One region of the Bradyrhizobium sp. 63_E2_N1_3 genome, then DNA from elsewhere that is predicted to be linked to it. Evidence: riboswitches for the same ligand, from Rfam matches in the RefSeq annotation. Region 1 holds a riboswitch; the other holds the start of a gene.
The links. Region 1 has a riboswitch for S-adenosylmethionine ahead of AB7531_RS40935 (O-succinylhomoserine sulfhydrylase). Riboswitches for the same ligand answer to the same signal wherever they lie in the genome.
Positions count from the first base shown of each region.

Region 1 (8,457 bases):
CGATGTAGGCTCGGTGCCGTAGGGTGGGCAAAGGCGCGCTCTTCGCGCGCCGTGCCCACCATCTATCGGCGATATGATCGTGAATGGTGGGCACGCTTCCGCCTTCGCTCTTCGAGCTACGGCGGACAAGTCGCTTTGCCCACCCTACAAGAGCCCAATCGCCTCACGCCTTCTCCAGCGCCGCGGTCAGATCCTCGATCAGATCGTCCACATGCTCGAGCCCCGCCGAGAAGCGGATGAAGCCCTCGCTGATGCCGAGCGCGGCGCGGTCTTCCGGCTTGAGGCGCTGATGCGTCGTGGTCGCCGGATGCGTGACGAGGCTCTTGGCATCGCCGAGATTGTTCGAGATTTTTGCAAGCTTGAGCTCGTTGAGCACGCGGAACGCACCCTGCTTGCCGCCCTTGACCTCGAAGCCGACCAGCGTCGAGCCGCCGCGCATCTGCTTCTTCACGAGAGCTGCCTGCGGATGATCGGCGCGGCCGGGATAGACCAGCCGCGAAATCTTCGGATGGCTCGCCAGCACGTCGGCGATGCGTCCCGCCGTCTCGGTCTGCGCGCGCACGCGTACGCCCAGCGTTTCCAGGCCCTTGAGCAGGACCCATGCGTTGAACGGCGAGATCGACGGGCCGGTCTGGCGCATGAAATTGTGGATGTGCTCGGCGATGAACGCTTCCGACGACAGGATGATGCCGCCGAGACAACGGCCCTGGCCGTCGATGTGCTTGGTCGCGGAATAGACGACGACGTCTGCCCCTAGCGCGAGCGGGCTCTGCCAGATCGGCGTCGCGAACACGTTGTCGACGACGAGCCGCGCGCCGCCGCTGTGCGCGATCTCGGCGATCCCTGGAATGTCGAGCACGTCGAGCGTCGGGTTGGTCGGGCTCTCCAGGAAAAACGTCTTGGTGTTCGGCCTCAAGGCGCGCTGCCACTGGTCGAGATCGGCTCCGTCGACCAGCGTGGTCTCGATGCCGTAGCGTGGCAAGAGATCCTGAATGACGTAGAGACACGAGCCGAACAGGGCACGGGAGGCCACCACATGATCGCCGGCCTTCAGCGGCGCCAGGATCGCGGTCGTCACCGCGGCCATGCCGGTCGCCGCCGAGCGGGCGGCTTCGGCGCCTTCGAGCTCGATCATGCGGCGCTCGAACATCGAGATGGTCGGGTTGGAATAGCGCGAATAGATGAAGCCGGGGTCCTCGCCCTTGAACCGCGCCTCGCACTCCTCGGCGCTGTTGTAGACGTAGCCCTGGGTCAGGAACAGCGCCTCCGACGTCTCGCCATATTGCGAGCGCAGGGTGCCGGAATGGACCAGTCGGGTTTCGGGACGGTATTGCGTGGTGGACGCCGGGGACTTCGACATAGGACCTCCTCTGCGTGACCATCGAAAATGGTCACAAAAAAACCGGCCTGGATAACTTCCACGGGCCGGGATCACAGAGGTCCCCGGCCTGTTTAGCGACTTATTTAACGTGGCTGCAAGCCGGCCGGCTCAAATCACCACGGGATAAGTGATGCTCATATTCCGCAATGGCCTTTCCGTCAAGGCGTCCATCGGATAGCCGTAAAAGGCTGCTATTTCCCGCATGTCCGGATGCATTTGACCCCTGACGAGGACCCCCGGTTGAGCTTCACGGTTGCCGCCGACGCCAATGGTATCCTGCCCGACCGCATGATCGCGGCGATGGCGAAGGCGGGCCTCATCCTGCCCGCTTATGACTTCGTCGAAAGCCAGATCCAGCCGGCGAGCCTCGACCTTCGCCTCGGCGACATCGCGTATCGCGTTCGCGCCAGCTTCCTGCCGGGTCCCGGCGCGACCGTCGCCGAGCGCATCGACGAGTTGAAGCTGCACGAGTTCAGCCTCGCCGATGGCGCGGTGCTGGAGACCAACTGCGTCTACATCGTGCCGCTCCTGGAAAGCCTGGCGCTGCCGCCGGAGATCGTCGCCGCCGCCAACCCGAAAAGCTCGACCGGCCGGCTCGATGTCTTCACCCGCGTCATCGCCGACGGCACCCGCCGCTTCGACATGATCGGCGCCGGCTATCACGGCCCGCTCTACGCCGAGATCAGCCCGAAGACGTTTCCGGTGCTGGTCAGTGAGGGCTCGCGCTTGAGTCAGGTGCGCTTCCGCACCGGAGATGCGATCCTCAACATCGACGAGCTCGAGGCGCTGCATGCGACTGAGCGTCTCGTCGATCTCGATGATGCCGATCTCACCGGCGGCGTCGCCGTCTCCGTCGATCTCTCCGGCGAGAAGGCCAACGGCTTCGTCGGCTATCGCGCCAAGCGCCACACCGGTGTCGTCGACGTCGACCGCCGCTCCGGCTATGCGGTGGAGGATTTCTGGGAACCGATCTCGGCGCGTCCCGACGGCAGCCTGATCCTCGATCCCGGCGAGTTCTACATCCTCGCCTCCAAGGAAGCCGTGCAGGTGCCGCCCGATTACGCCGCGGAGATGGTGCCGTTCGATCCCCTGGTCGGCGAGTTCCGCGTGCACTATGCCGGCTTCTTCGATCCCGGCTTCGGCTATGCCGGCGCTGGCGGGCAGGGATCGCGCGCCGTGCTCGAAGTGCGCTCGCGCGAGGTGCCGTTCATCCTCGAGCACGGCCAGATCGTCGGCCGTCTCGTCTACGAGAAAATGCTGTCGCGCCCCGACGCGATGTACGGCCAGCGCATCGGCTCGAACTACCAGGCGCAGGGGCTCAAACTATCGAAGCATTTTCGGGTGTAGCTACACACCCTACTGTCATGCCCCGGCTTGACCGGGGCATCCAGTACGCCGCAGCCTCTCGATTGACTACTGCCGGGATGCAAGCTGAAATCCGGCTGCATGCGAGGTGGCGAGATGAGTGTTCAATCCGAACTCGACGCAAGGATCGTCGACGACGTCGCGGACGCGCTGATCTATTCGGATCGCTCCGGCACCATCACGCGCTGGAATCGCGCATCGACCACACTGTTCGGCTTCTCGGCGGACGAGGCGCTCGGCCAGAACCTCGATCTGATCATTCCCGAACATCTGCGTGCCGCGCACTGGAAGGGCTTCGAAGCTGCGCTTGCCACCGGGGCGATGAAGCTCGCGGGCAGGCCGACGCTGACCCGCGCGTTGCACAAGAGCGGACGCAAGCTCTACATCGAGATGACCTTCGCGCTGGTGCGCGATGCCGGTGGTGCCGTGGTCGGATCGGTCGCGATGGCGCGCGACGTCACCGAACGCGTCGAGCGCGAGCGCGCGGCCAGGCTTGCGCAAAATTCGTGATGCGGAATTGACGGGCTGGCGTGCAGGGCGCTCTGCTTGAGCGTCAGGTTGCCTCGTACAGGGCGCAGTGACACACTCGATCAAAACAACGATCGGGAGCGAACATGACCGCCGCAACAGACGCAGCAGAGGAAGCGCAATGGAAGCGCTGGCGTGCGGTCGCCGACCTCTATCACGCCTATTTCACCGGACTCATCCTCACCGTCGTCACACGGCGCGGCACGGCGGATGCTGCCGAATTCGTCTTCCGCGTGTTTCGCCGCCAGCAGCAGGAGCGCTTCCTGCCGGGGCTCGAAAAGCTCGGTCTCAGTCATCTGCCGCCTGCGGTGGCCGCCGCGCAATATCACTATCTCTCCAACTGGATCGGCGGCGTGCATGTCGAGTACATGTATGAGAGCGATCGCAAAGCCTGGATCCGCTATCCGCCGCCGCGCTGGATCTGGAAGGGCACCGCGATCTGCGGCGTGCCGGGTGAGGTCAGCCGCGCGATGCTGCGCGGCTGGCACGCCAACAATGGCGTCGCGCTCGGCGATACCAGGCTCGGCTTCGTCTGCACCAAGCAGAGCGTCGACGGTCAGGATGGGCTCGAAGGCTATTATTATCAGTACGACCACCCGCTCGAGCTGGATCAGCGCCTGGTCTTCGCGCGTCATCTGGAAGCGCCGCTGTTCGATGCGAAGAGTGCGCCTGCGCTACCTGTTTCGAGCTGGCCAAAACCGCGGCTGGAAAAAGCCTATCGCAACTACGCGATGGAATATGTGCGCACCGCCGCGCCCGTGATGGTGCAATTGTTCGGCCCGGAAGACGCCGGCTATCTCCTGCACCTCACCGGCAAGCTGATCGGGATGCAGTATTTTGACGAGGTCGCGGCGGCACTGTCCATGAGCCGCGGTGGCGCCAGCGAGTTCGCAGCGTTCCTGAATGCGCTGATTGCCGCGCAGGATGACTCTGCCGAGACGACCGCGTCAGAAGGCACGTTTGAATTTCGTCAGCAGAGCTGGAAGCTGATGGATGACGTCGCCGACTATCATCGCGCCTGCACCAAGGTGCTGGAAGGGTTGTTCGAGGGGCTCGCTGCCGGATGCGGGCGGCACATCGGCGTGCACCTGCGCCCGACAGCGGGCGGTCGGCCGCCGCTGGTGTGGACCATTGAGTAATTCCACCACTTGAAATGCGCTGCCGCAGGGCACGCCTGCATCCGGCGCAGGAGGAATCGGCAATTGCCGTGCTAAGCCTGTCGCCGCGCCTTCCGCGCGACGAAATTTATTGGCACACCTACGCATTGCCGCGCCGCGAATGGCCTGCGCCCGGGAGAGGACATGTCCGACATCGCCGAAATCCCGGTCGATGAACAAGAGCGTCCGTTGCCGCCGCCTCCGCGGCCGGTACGAAGCGCGCTGATGGACGGGCCGATTCTGCGCACGCTGCTCGGCCTCGCCTGGCCGAACGTGGTCGCGCTGTCGGCCGGCACCTGTGTGGTGATCGCGGAGACCTCCTATATCGGCCGGCTCGGCGTCGAGGCGCTGGCGGCAATGGCGCTGGTGTTTCCGACAGTGATCCTGACCATGACCATGTCCGGCGGGGCCATGGGCGGCGCCGTGGCGTCGGCCATCGCGCGGGCGCTCGGCGCAGGCGACCGCGAGCGCGCCGGCACGCTCGCCGCACATGCGCTGCTGATCGGCATCACCTTCGGCCTCGTCTTCATGCTGGGCATGCTGATCTTCGGGCCGCGCGTTCTGGAAATGCTCGGCGGACGGGGGGATGTGCTGACGCATGCGGTCGCCTACACACAGGTGTTTTTTGGCGGGGCCGTGCTGCCGTGGCTGCTCAACACCATGGCGGGCGTGTTGCGCGGCACCGGCAACATGAAGCTGCCCTCGCTGTTGATGCTGAATTCCGCGGTCATGCAGGTTGTGCTTGGCGGCACGCTGGGCCTCGGGCTCGGGCCCGTGCCGCAGTTCGGCATGCGCGGCGTCGCGGCCGGCTCGCTGATCGCCTATTCCGTGAATATCTGCGTGATGGGCTGGTACCTGTTATCCGGCCGCGCCCGAATCGTGCCGAAACTGCGCGGGCTTCGCGTTCAATGGGCGATGTTCTTCGATATCCTGAAGGTCGGCGCCATCGCCTGCTTCTCGCCGCTGCAATCGGTGCTGACGATCTCGATCTTCACCCACATGCTGGCAAAGTTCGGCACTGCGATCCTCGCCGGCTACGGCATCGGCGCGCGGCTGGAATTTTTGCTGACCTCGATCGCGTTCTCGTTCGGCATCGCTTCGGTGCCGATGATCGGCATGGCGATCGGCGCGGTGCGCATCGCGCGCGCCCGGCGCATCGCCTGGATCGCCGGTGCGAGCGCGTTCGTCGCCGTCGGCGCGCCGGCGTGCCTCGTCGCGCTGTTCCCGGATCTCTGGGTCAACATCTTCACCGACAGCGCAACGGTGCGTGCGACCAGCCATCAATATCTGTCGACGGTGGCGCCGTTCTACGCCTTCATCGGGCTCGCCTCGACAATGTATTTCTCGTCGCAGGGCGCGGCCAAGGTGATCGGGCCGGTGCTGGCGCAGACCGCGCGCCTGATCTACATCGCGGCGATCGGCTGGTGGCTGTCGACGCACGACGCCACCGCGCAGAGCTTCTTCTGGCTGGCCGCGAGCTCGATGGTCGTGCTCGGCCTGCTCTCGAGCTCCAGCGTGGTGCTGACACGCTGGGGGCCGCGCGAGAGCAAGCCTGCGATCAGGCCGGCTCTGTCGGCTGCCGATTAGCGGTGCCTGTGGCGGCGATGGCCGCCACCGCCGCCGACATTGGCGAGCCGCATCAGCTGCGGAATCATCGCCATCATGTCGCCGCCGCCGGAACCACCCAGCATACCCATGATGTCGCCGCCACCCATGCCGCCCATTCCGGTCGGCATGTAGCCGCCTGCGCCCATCGGCGTGTAGCCGCCGTAGTTCGGCGCGCCGAAGCCACCGCCGAAATTGCCGCCACTCAGGCTGCCGCCGCCCCCCATCATGCCGCCGAGCCCGCCGCCGCCGTTCTCCATCATGCGGCTCATCATCGGACCCATGGTCTGCATCAGCATGGCGAAGCGGCGCTTGCCCATCTTCGCCTTCATCATCTCCAGCATCGGCGCCATCTGGGTCATCATGTCCTCGCCGCCGGCGCCTCCGCCGCCGAGGAACTGCGCCTTTGCCGGCGCGCTCGAGATCGAAAACAGCAGCAGCACGGCGGCCGCCTGGCAGATCACCTTATCCGCACCTCTCATGGCCTGCTCCTCGCGTGCGTGGCTCCGCCGGGAGAGCGGAGCCAACCGGACGCACGCGGCCATGGTTAGGGCCGGCGAGGGCAGGGCTCTGTGCGAAAGATCACGCAGCCACGGCCGGGAACGCCCGGTGTATTGCGGCGACGGCGTCCCTGGTCTGCCCCTGGACATAAGCCGCAAGCTCGTTCGGCAGCATGTCGATGATCCAGACAAGGCGGCAGCTCGCCTCGCCCTCGGCGATCACCTGCACCGAGGCGCTGTAATGCCTGAGCCGCTCGTTGTTGATGGCGTAGACCAGCCGCTGCCGCGCATCGTCGCAATCGACCAGCACCTCGCGCGCCACTGATCCATTGGCGAAGGTGACGATGCGTGCATCACCGTCGAGCGTGCAGGCGGTGACGAAGCCCGGCGCCAGCCGCTGAGGCAGCGCGCCGAAATCGCGTACGGCGTCCCAGACGTCGCGGGCGGGAACGGGGAGGGGGATGTCGTTGTGGATGGAGGCCATGAAGGTGTCCTTGATTGAGAGGTTCGTAGGGTGGGCAAAGGCGCGCTCTTCGCGCGTCGTGCCCACCATTCATCGGCACAGTCGCACGCGATGGTGGGCACGCTTCCGCCTTCGCTCTTCGAGCTACGGCGGACAAGTCGCTTTGCCCACCCTGCGAGTGCTCGTGCGCGGCGGGCTCACACGCAAACCGCCTCGATGTTGTTGCCATCGGGATCAATCAGGAACGCCGCGTAGTAGGTCGGGCTATAGTCCTTGCGCGGGCCGGCGCCGCCATTGTCACGGCCGTCGCTCTTCAAGCCTTCGCTGTGGAATGCCTTGACCGCATCATGGTCCTTGGCGCGAAACGCGATATGCGCGCCGTCGGCCTTGCGTCCCTTGTTCAGGTGCAGCCAGAGCGCCGGCTCGCCCTTCGGCCCGAAGCCCGCATAGCCGTCGCCGCTCGAGCACAGGGCGTAGCCGAGCGGCGCCAGCACCGCGGTGTAGAAGCGCGTGGCGGCGTCGAGGTCGGCAACACGCAGTCCGATGTGGTCGTACATGATCGTCTCCATTGCAAAGCGCGCCGCAACTGGCGCGCGCCGGAGACGACCCTATTCAGTTGAGGGTCGCGCGCTCTTGGAGAATCTTGCGCTCGCCCTTCGACGCCTGCCGGAACTTCGTCGGCGACACGCCGGCGGCGCGATGGAAGGTGCGGACGAAATTGGAGAGATCGCCGAAGCCGACGTCATAGGCGATGTCGGTGACCGCGATGTCATCATCTGTCAGCAGCCGCGCCGCATGGCGTAGCCGCGAGCGCACCAGATATTGATGCGGGGTGACGCCGAGCACGGCCGAGAACAGCCGCAGGAAATGGAACGGGCTGAGGCCCGCCTGCCGCGCCGCCTGTTCGAGGTCGACCTCGGCATGCGAGTTGGCGTCGATCCACAGCGCGGCTTCGACTGCGCGGCGGCGGTCGCGTGCGGTGGGCGTGGCCGGCTTGCGCGCCTTGCCCGAGACGACATCGATGAAGCGGCCGGCCAGAATTTGACCGACCTCGTCGAGACCGAGGTCGCTGTTGCCATCTGCCGCCGTCTGGGCGAGCTCGCCCAGCACCATCAGCTCGGGCAGCGGCGGTGTCGCGCCGACCTGCCAGATCTCGCGCCGTCCCCCGAGGGCATCGACCAGGTCCTCGCTGAAGAAGAAGCCCAGGCAGACGTCGCCGCTGACGTGCTCATGCGTGCAGGTGTATTCCTCGCGTGGAGCGCCGACCAGCATCGAGCCCGCCACCAGCTCGAAGAAGCCGGCGCGGCACTGGCAGCCGAAGCTGCCGGAGCGGACATAGGCAATGGAATGCCCGGTGCGGCACTCCGCGAACGGCTTGTCGTCCGGTCCCGCATCGCAGCGAAACTCCGAGACCGTCATCGATTGCGTGGTCAGCAGCGTGGTCGCATCCATGCCACC
Region 1 covers NZ_CP197235.1:8,590,305-8,598,761, reverse strand. The annotation lists gene AB7531_RS40940 (SGNH/GDSL hydrolase family protein) at 1-8, shown strand, start outside; gene AB7531_RS40935 (O-succinylhomoserine sulfhydrylase) at 164-1,360, opposite strand; SAM riboswitch at 1,432-1,511, opposite strand; gene AB7531_RS40930 (2'-deoxycytidine 5'-triphosphate deaminase) at 1,592-2,728, shown strand; gene AB7531_RS40925 (PAS domain-containing protein) at 2,843-3,256, shown strand; gene AB7531_RS40920 (hypothetical protein) at 3,361-4,413, shown strand; gene AB7531_RS40915 (MATE family efflux transporter) at 4,576-6,018, shown strand; gene AB7531_RS40910 (hypothetical protein) at 6,015-6,518, opposite strand; gene AB7531_RS40905 (SRPBCC family protein) at 6,619-7,020, opposite strand; gene AB7531_RS40900 (VOC family protein) at 7,197-7,556, opposite strand; gene AB7531_RS40895 (helix-turn-helix transcriptional regulator) at 7,612-8,451, opposite strand.

Region 2 (8,457 bases), 330 kb from region 1:
CATGAAGTCGCGCAGGCCCTCGACGACGAGGCGGTTGGCCTCCTCGGTGCCGATGGTCATGCGCAGCGAATTCGGCAGGCGGTAATTCTTCAGCGCGCGCAACACCAGCCCGCGCTTGGTAAGATATGCGTCGGCCTCGTCCGCGGTCTTGCCATTTTCCGGGAAGTGGATCAGTACGAAATTGGCGACGCCCGGCGTCACCTTCAGTCCGAGCTTGCCGATCTCCTCGGAGAGCCAGTTGCGCCAGGTCTCGGTGAACTGCTTCGACATCGCCTGGTGCGCAGTGTCCTCGATCGCCGCGACCGCGGCATACATCGCCGGCGTCGACACGTTGAAGGGACCGCGGATGCGGTTGACCGCGTCGATGATGTGCTCCGGACCGAACATCCAGCCGACGCGCAGCGCGGCGAGGCCGTGGATCTTGGAGAAGGTGTGCGTCACCACGGTGTTCTCGGTGGTGGCGACGAGCTCGATCCCCATCTCGTAGTCGTTGCGCGAGACGTAATCGGAATAGGCGGCATCGAGCACCAGCAGCACGTGCGACGGCAGGCCGGCGCGCAGCCGCTTGACCTCGTCGAACGGCACATAGGTGCCGGTCGGATTGTTGGGATTGGCGAGCCAGACCAGCTTTGTCTTCGGCGTCACCGCCTTGAGGATGGCGTCGACATTGCAGGTGAGGTTGGTCTCCTGCGCGACCACGTTCTTGGCGCCGACCGCCATAGTCGCGATCGGGTAGACCAGGAAGCCGTGCGTGGTCGAGATCGCCTCGTCGCCGTGGCTGAGATAGGTGTGGGCGAGCAGATTGAGGATCTCGTCCGAGCCGGCGCCGCAGATGATGCGGTTGGGGTCGAGCCCGAAAGAGCGCCCGATCGCTTCGCGCAGCACGCGCGAGGTTCCTTCCGGATAGTCTTCCAGATGCGCCGCCACGTTCCTGAACGCCTCGATCGCCTTGGGCGAGGGCCCGAACGGCGTCTCGTTGGCCGAGAGCTTGAACACCTTGCGGCCCGGCTCAGCCACCGGGCTCTTGCCGGGCGTGTAGGGCGCAATATCGAGAATGCCGGGATTCGGCACGGGGCGGGACATCTTCAACTCCGGAAGTAGCTTTAGGCGGTTCGCGATCTACGATTTCGACCCGGTCGAGGGCACCGTATAGCGCGTTGCGTGGCTGCCGACGAGGGCCGTGGAGCGCACCGAGGCCCCCGCTTCGATCAGGGCAGCCTTGATCTTGTCGATGCTGGTCGCGCTCGTGACCGAGACCAGCAGCGCTGCGCCGTCGAAGGCGGTATCGGGCACTGCCACGATCTCGGCGAGCGGCGACAGGGCGCGCGCGACCTCGGCGTTCCACCCGGACACGCGCACGCTGAAGGTCTCGACCTCCGTCACCACGGCGCTGTCGGCGACGCGGGAGATCGCGAACACCGGCAGCGCGGCCGGATGGTCGGCGCGCTCGACGAAGGGCATCCGCGCGATAATCTTCGGCGCGCCGTCTGCTTCCAGCTCCAGCCACCATGGCGTGCGGCTCGAGGTCGCCGAGACCAGCGCCAGGTCGCCTTTGGACTTCGCCACCGCTTCGACCGCGGCCTGCGCGCTGAAATGCGCGACGTAAGGTACCGTGAAGCCGAAATGGAAGCGCACGGAATCGCGCATCGCCGGCTCGCTCACCGAGATGTCGGCATGCACGGAGAACGGCGCTTGGACGTAAGTGAACGTCGAGATGATGACGCGCCAGATGCTCTCGACCGTGTCGAGCGGCAGGATGCCGCGATGACGCTGGACGATGTCACGCATCATGGCGGCCTCGCGCGCCGGGCGGAACGCCGAGCCGACCTCCTGGGTCTGCTTCACCTGGATCAGGCGGTCGATGATGTCGCCGCGCTGCATCAGGAGACGATGCATGCCCTCGTCGATCGCGTCGATCTCCTTGCGCAATTCCTGGAGCGATGGTGGCGCGGGCGGACGTTGGGACATATCTGCGAGATGCTGGTGAGAGGCGTTCCAATGCGGGTCGGCCAAGGCCCATCGGCAAGGCCGGATCCGCTGCGATCGACGTCCTGATTAGGCAGTCGGCGCGGCGAAAGCAAAGAGAAATGCAAAGGGAAACCGGGCCTTTTCGGCCGGCCTTTCAGGGATGAATTTGGCTAATCCGGACCGTGACTTGACGAAAACCGCCCAAGACAGTAGCTTTTGCCCGTTCCGTGGTCATTTGAGCCGGCCGGCTTGCAGCCACGTTAAAAAACTCGCTAAACAGGCCGGGGACGCTTCCGATCCCGGCCGAACCTATCGTTCAGGCCGGGTTTTTCATGGCCTGATTCCAGCGGCAGCCTGACGGGTGCCGCAAACGAGGTCGATGATGGTTGGCGTGAAGCCCGTGCCGAGTCCCGCGATCAGTGCCGACGACCGGTCGCATGAGGCGGATCATCCGAATTCGCAGGTCGCGCAGTTCGGCGCCGAGCAACCGCTGCGGCTCGATTGCGGCATCGATCTCACCCCGTTCCAGATCGCCTACCAGACCTATGGCGAGCTCAACGCCGATCGCTCCAACGCGGTGCTGATCTGCCATGCGCTGACGGGAGATCAGCATGTCGCCAACGTGCATCCCGTCACCGGCAAGTCGGGCTGGTGGGAGACGCTGGTCGGTCCCGGCCGACCTCTTGATCCTCAGCACTACTTCATCATTTGCGCCAACGTGATCGGCGGCTGCATGGGCTCGACCGGGCCGGCCTCGATCAATCCCGCCACCGGCAAGGTGTGGGGCCTGGATTTCCCTGTCATCACCATTCCCGACATGGTGCGCGCGCAGGCGATGCTGATCGACCGGCTCGGCATCGACACGTTGTTCGCGGTGGTCGGCGGCTCGATGGGCGGCATGCAGGTGCTGCAATGGACCGCGGCCTATCCCAAGCGCGTGTACTCCGCGCTGGCGATTGCCTGCGCGACGCGGCACTCGGCGCAGAACATCGCTTTCCACGAGCTCGGTCGCCAGGCGGTGATGGCCGATCCCGACTGGCACAACGGCCGCTACACGGATCAGGGCATCCATCCGCATCGCGGACTTGCGGTGGCACGGATGGCCGCGCACATCACCTATCTCTCCGACGCCGCGCTGCATCGCAAGTTCGGCCGCCGCATGCAGGACCGCGAGCTGCCGACCTTCTCGTTCGACGCCGATTTCCAGGTCGAGAGCTATCTGCGCTACCAGGGCTCGTCCTTCGTCGAGCGGTTCGACGCCAACTCCTATCTCTATCTGACCCGTGCGATGGATTATTTCGACATCGCCGGCGACCACGGCGGCGTGCTGGCGAAAGCGTTCGCGGGCATCGAGACGCGCTTCTGCGTGGTCTCCTTCACCAGCGACTGGCTGTTCCCGACTTCGGAATCGCGCGCGCTGGTGCATGCACTGAACGCGTCGAGCGCGCGGGTGTCGTTCGCCGAGATCGAGACCGATCGCGGCCATGACGCCTTCCTGCTCGACGTGCCCGAATTCTTCGATATCGCCCGTGCCTTTCTGCAATCGGCAGGGAAGGCGCGCGGGCTCACCGCCAGGATTGACTGACAAGGACGGCTAGCGATGTCTGTGCAGGAAGTGCTGCCGCTGGGCGGCGTTGCGACGGAGCAGTCCGGCCAGTTTCGCGCCGATCATCTGCTGGTCGCCGAGATGGTCAAGCCCGGCTCGAAAGTGCTCGACGTCGGCTGCGGCGAGGGCGATTTGCTCCAGCTTCTGGAGACCCGCGGCATCGACGGGCGCGGCATCGAGCTGTCGCGCGAGGGCGTCAATCGCTGCGTCGCCAAGGGCCTCGCGGTGGTGCAGGGCGATGCCGACACCGATCTCGTCAACTATCCCGACGACGCCTTCGATTACGTCATCCTGTCGCAGACGCTGCAGGCGACGCGGCAGCCGCGGGTCGTGCTGGAGAATCTGCTGCGCATCGGCCGCCGCGCCATCGTGTCGTTCCCGAATTTCGGCTTCTGGAAGATGCGACTCCAGCTCCTGGTCGGCGGCCACATGCCGCGCACCGAGAATCTGCCGGCGACCTGGTACGACACCGCCAACATCCATTTCTGCACCATCAAGGATTTCGTCGAGCTCTGCGACGCGATCCACGTCAAGATGGAGCGCGCCGAGGCGCTGGATCTCTACGGCCGTCCGTTGCGGCTGCGATTGCCGTGGTGGGTGTGGAACATGTTCGGCGAGCAGGGCGTGTTCTTGCTCACGCGCGGGCAGGGGAAGTAGTTTCCGTCATTCCGGGCCTGTGCCTGTCGGCGCATCCCGGAATGACAGCGACTGGCAGTCTAATGCGCCGCCAGCGACCGCGGATCGCGCACCGGCCAGCGCCCGGCTTCCACCAGCGTCACGAACCGCTCCACGCTCTCGTTGAACAGCGCGGGTTCTTCGAGATTGAGCACGTGGCCTGATTTCGGAAACATCGCGAGGCCCGCCGCGGGCAGGTGCTTCTTCAAGAACAGGCTTGCCTCGACGCAGGGATCGTCTTCGTCGCCGCAGATGATCAGCGCGGGCGTTGCCACACCTCGAATGGCATCCGGCATCGTGTAAATCGATGGCCTGCCGCCCTGGAAGCCGCGCATCGTGTTCGCGGAGCCCTTGGCATCGTGGCGCGCCAGCGCGGCGTAGAAATCGGCGTGGCCGCGCGGGTCCTTCACCAGGAACGGAATCCGGCTCGGCGCCTCGCGCGTGACCTTTGCGACCTCGGCGGAGCCGAGCGTCTCGAACTGCTCGGCATTGGCGCGGCACTGCTTGCGCCAGTTGTCGAGATTCTCGATCTCCGATCCTGAGCCCACGCCGGCCAGCGTCATCGACAGCGCGCGCTGCGGCGAGTTCAACCCGATCTGGAGTGACGAATAGGCGCCCATCGACAGGCCGACGAGATGCGCGCGCTCGATCTTGAGATGATCGAGCACCGCGAGCGCGTCGGTGTAGAAATGCTTGTAGGTGTAGACCTCGCCATCAGGTACGTCCGACGGCGTGTAGCCGCGCGCGGAATAGGTGATGCAGCGATGGCCGCGCGAGAAGTAGCGCATCTGCGGCTCCCAATTGGTGTAGTCGGCCGCGAACTCATGCAGAAAAATAATCGGCGTTCCCTGACCCGCTTCTTCGAAATAGATGCGGACGTCGTCCCTGGTCGTGGCGTGGGGCATTAACTGTTTCCCTCTCTTCAAGCCGCCTTTGGAGAATTGCAGTTAACGTTGTTGTCCGCAATGCGGCAGCCTCAAGCCAGCACCGGCACAAAATCATCGCAGCTATTCGCGGGCGTGGCGTCTTTTTCTCGCCACATCCGGCGGCTTAACGGCCAGACGGATGCCGGCCATCGCACGGGCCGATTGGGGAAGTGGGGTGTCAAGAAGGATGAAGTATGTTGGAGTTGTTTGCGTCTCGCCTGTCGCGTTGTGTTGTCGCGCTGGCGATTTTCTTCGCGGCGGTTGCCGCGTTCGTTTCTCCGGCCTCAGCGCGGCCGCATCATCGTCATAGCGCAGAGCGGCACGCTTACGTGCACCACGCCAGACATCATCATTACCGTCATTATCGCCACCATGCCCGCAGCTCGCGCTTCGAGCGCGGCGCGGCGCAGTTGCAGGCGAGCGGCTTCGCCGACACCCAGGCGAGCTACAATCCGAACGCCAATGTCGGCGGCATGGCCAACAACGGAATGACCAATCCTGGAATGGCCAATAGCGGTGGCGGCTTCGGCGGCGGATCGGGCCTCGTGTCCGAGGCGCGCCGTTATATCGGCGGCAATCCGACCGGGCGCGGCAGCCTGTGGTGCGCGCGCTTCATGAACATGGTGCTGCAGCATACCGGCCATCAGGGCACCGGCTCCGACATGGCGAGCTCGTTCGCGCGCTACGGCACGCGCGTCTCCGGTCCGCAGGTCGGCGCCATCGCGGTCATGTCGCGCGGTCGCCGGGGCGGCCATGTCGGCATCATCACCGGCGTGGACGCGCAGGGCAATCCGATCATGATCTCCGGCAACAACGGCAATCGTGTTCGCGAGGCGCCGGTCTCTCGCGGCCGGATCTATGCGTATGTGATGCCGAACTGACGACGGAGCCGTAGGGTGGGCAAAGGCGCGCAAGCGCCGTGCCCACCGGCGGTGCAGCGGAGTTCGATGGACCGGAGTGGTGGGCACGCTTTCGCTTTGCCCACCCTACGGCAGCGTCGGACGGCTCACACCAGCTTCGGCGCTTCCACCGCGATCGCGTCACCGACGCCGATCTCGCCGTCGGCGATGACCTCGGCATAGATGCCGCAATCCATGTGGCCGAGATTGCGCGAGAGCGTCGGCGGTATCTCGAGATCGCGCTGCGCGGTCTTGGGATCGACGTTGACCGCCGGGCAGCGGACGATGCGCTTGACCACCTTGAGCCGGGCCTCGCCGATCGCCAGTGTCTCGCCGACGAGGTCGAGCTCGGACCAGGCCGGCCAGCCCTTCACGTAGAGATTGGCGCGGAAGCGCAGTGGATTGACTGCGGCGCCGCCGAGCATGGTCTCGATCGCCCGGACGCTGTCGAGATTGATGATCGATACGACCTTGCGGGCGACGTCGGAAAAGCTGTGGTCGCGGCCGGACAGAACTTTTGGCGGGCCCTTCAGCTCCGGCTGAAAATTCTCCGTGAAATAATCCTCGATGGCGGCGCGCCCGGCAGTGGTCTCGATGTCCCCGCTGGCGACGATCTGGCCGTCCTTGCGGATGGTCAGGCGGTTGGTCGCGTCCTCGAACCGGCTGTCGAGGGACGCCAGCCGCTCATTACGCGCCAGCATCAGGAACTGGATTTTCGGCTTCCAGGCCGGCGCCTCCGGATCGAAGCCGCTGGGTCCGTTCTCGATGGCGTAGCGGCGGTCGGCGGGCAGGGTCTGGCCGATCCGCAAGGGGACCCGGGGCAGGGATTCCGGCGTCAGGCCCTTGATCGGGTAACGGTAAAGGCCTGTGATTTCGGCAGTCTGGCTGGCTGTCATGTCGCTACTTAAGGGATTCGACCTGCTGGCGCCAAGCAGGCGGACCCGTGCACGAAATTGTGAACGCGCCTCTTCCGATCCGAGGCCAAGCTTCCCACATCTGGGTCAGGCCGGCGCCAGCGCCGGCTGCTAACGACCGCTGCCGGTTGAGGAACGTCAACGCGTCCAGCGGAAACCCAATGAAGATGCCGTTTGGAGTGCCTTAGAGGGCTCCAGGGGCAGGCCGAGGGAAAGAAAAGACATGAACATCGACAAATATACCGAACGCTCCAGGGGCTTCGTTCAGTCCGCGCAATCGCTTGCGGTGCGCGAGGGGCATCAGCAGTTTTCGACGCTGCATGTCCTGAAAGTTCTGCTGGACGACAATGAGGGCCTCGCTGCTGGTCTGATCGACCGCGCCGGCGGCAATTCCCGCGCCATCCTGAAGGCGACCGAGGATGCCCTCAACAAGGTGCCGAAGGTCTCCGGCGGCGGCGCCGGCCAGATCTATCTGGCGCCCGAGCTCGCCCGCACTTTCGACGCCGCCGAAAAGGCCGGCGAGAAGGCTGGCGACAGTTTTGTCACCGTCGAGCGGCTGCTGCTCGGCCTCGCGCTGGAAAAGACCAGCGAGGCCGGCGCGATCCTGGCCAAGGGCGGCGTCACCCCGCAAAACCTCAATGCCGCGATCGAGGCGCTGCGCAAGGGCCGCACGGCGGACTCCGCGACCGCCGAGAATGCCTATGACGCGTTGAAGAAATATGCCCGCGACCTGACCCAGGCTGCGCGCGACGGCAAGCTCGATCCGGTCATCGGCCGCGATGAGGAGATCCGCCGCACCATCCAGGTGCTCTCGCGCCGGACCAAGAACAATCCCGTCCTGATCGGTGAGCCCGGCGTCGGCAAGACCGCCATCGCCGAGGGCCTCGCGCTGCGCATCGTCAACGGCGACGTGCCCGAGACCCTCCAGGACAAGAAGCTGCTCTCGCTTGATCTCGGCGCGCTGATTGCGGGTGCGAAATATCGCGGCGAGTTCGAGGAGCGGCTGAAGGCCGTGCTCCAGGAAGTCACCGCGAGCGAGGGCAATTTCATCCTGTTCATCGACGAGATGCATACGCTGATCGGCGCCGGCAAGGGCGACGGCGCGATGGACGCGTCCAACCTGCTCAAGCCCGCGCTCGCGCGCGGCGAGCTGCACTGCATCGGCGCCACCACGCTCGACGAGTACCGGAAGCACGTCGAGAAAGATGCGGCACTGGCGCGGCGCTTCCAGCCCATCTTCGTGAGCGAGCCCTCCGTCGAGGACACGATCTCGATCCTCCGTGGGTTGAAAGACAAGTACGAGCAGCATCACGGCGTGCGGATCACCGATTCCGCGCTCGTGGCGGCGACGACGCTGTCCAACCGCTACATCACCGACCGCTTCCTGCCGGACAAGGCGATCGATCTCATGGACGAGGCCGCTGCGCGGCTGAAGATGCAGGTCGATTCCAAGCCGGAAGAGCTGGATT
Region 2 covers NZ_CP197235.1:8,257,357-8,265,813, reverse strand. The annotation lists gene AB7531_RS39270 (pyridoxal phosphate-dependent aminotransferase) at 1-1,083, opposite strand, end outside; gene AB7531_RS39265 (chorismate mutase) at 1,120-1,968, opposite strand; SAM riboswitch at 2,186-2,265, shown strand; gene metX (homoserine O-acetyltransferase MetX) at 2,351-3,553, shown strand; gene metW (methionine biosynthesis protein MetW) at 3,569-4,231, shown strand; gene AB7531_RS39250 (alpha/beta fold hydrolase) at 4,291-5,154, opposite strand; gene AB7531_RS39245 (NlpC/P60 family protein) at 5,370-6,056, shown strand; gene AB7531_RS39240 (MOSC domain-containing protein) at 6,182-6,970, opposite strand; gene clpB (ATP-dependent chaperone ClpB) at 7,212-8,457, shown strand, end outside.
Region 2: it holds a riboswitch for S-adenosylmethionine, as region 1 does, so the genes downstream of both, metX (homoserine O-acetyltransferase MetX) here and AB7531_RS40935 (O-succinylhomoserine sulfhydrylase) in region 1, are expected to answer to the same signal.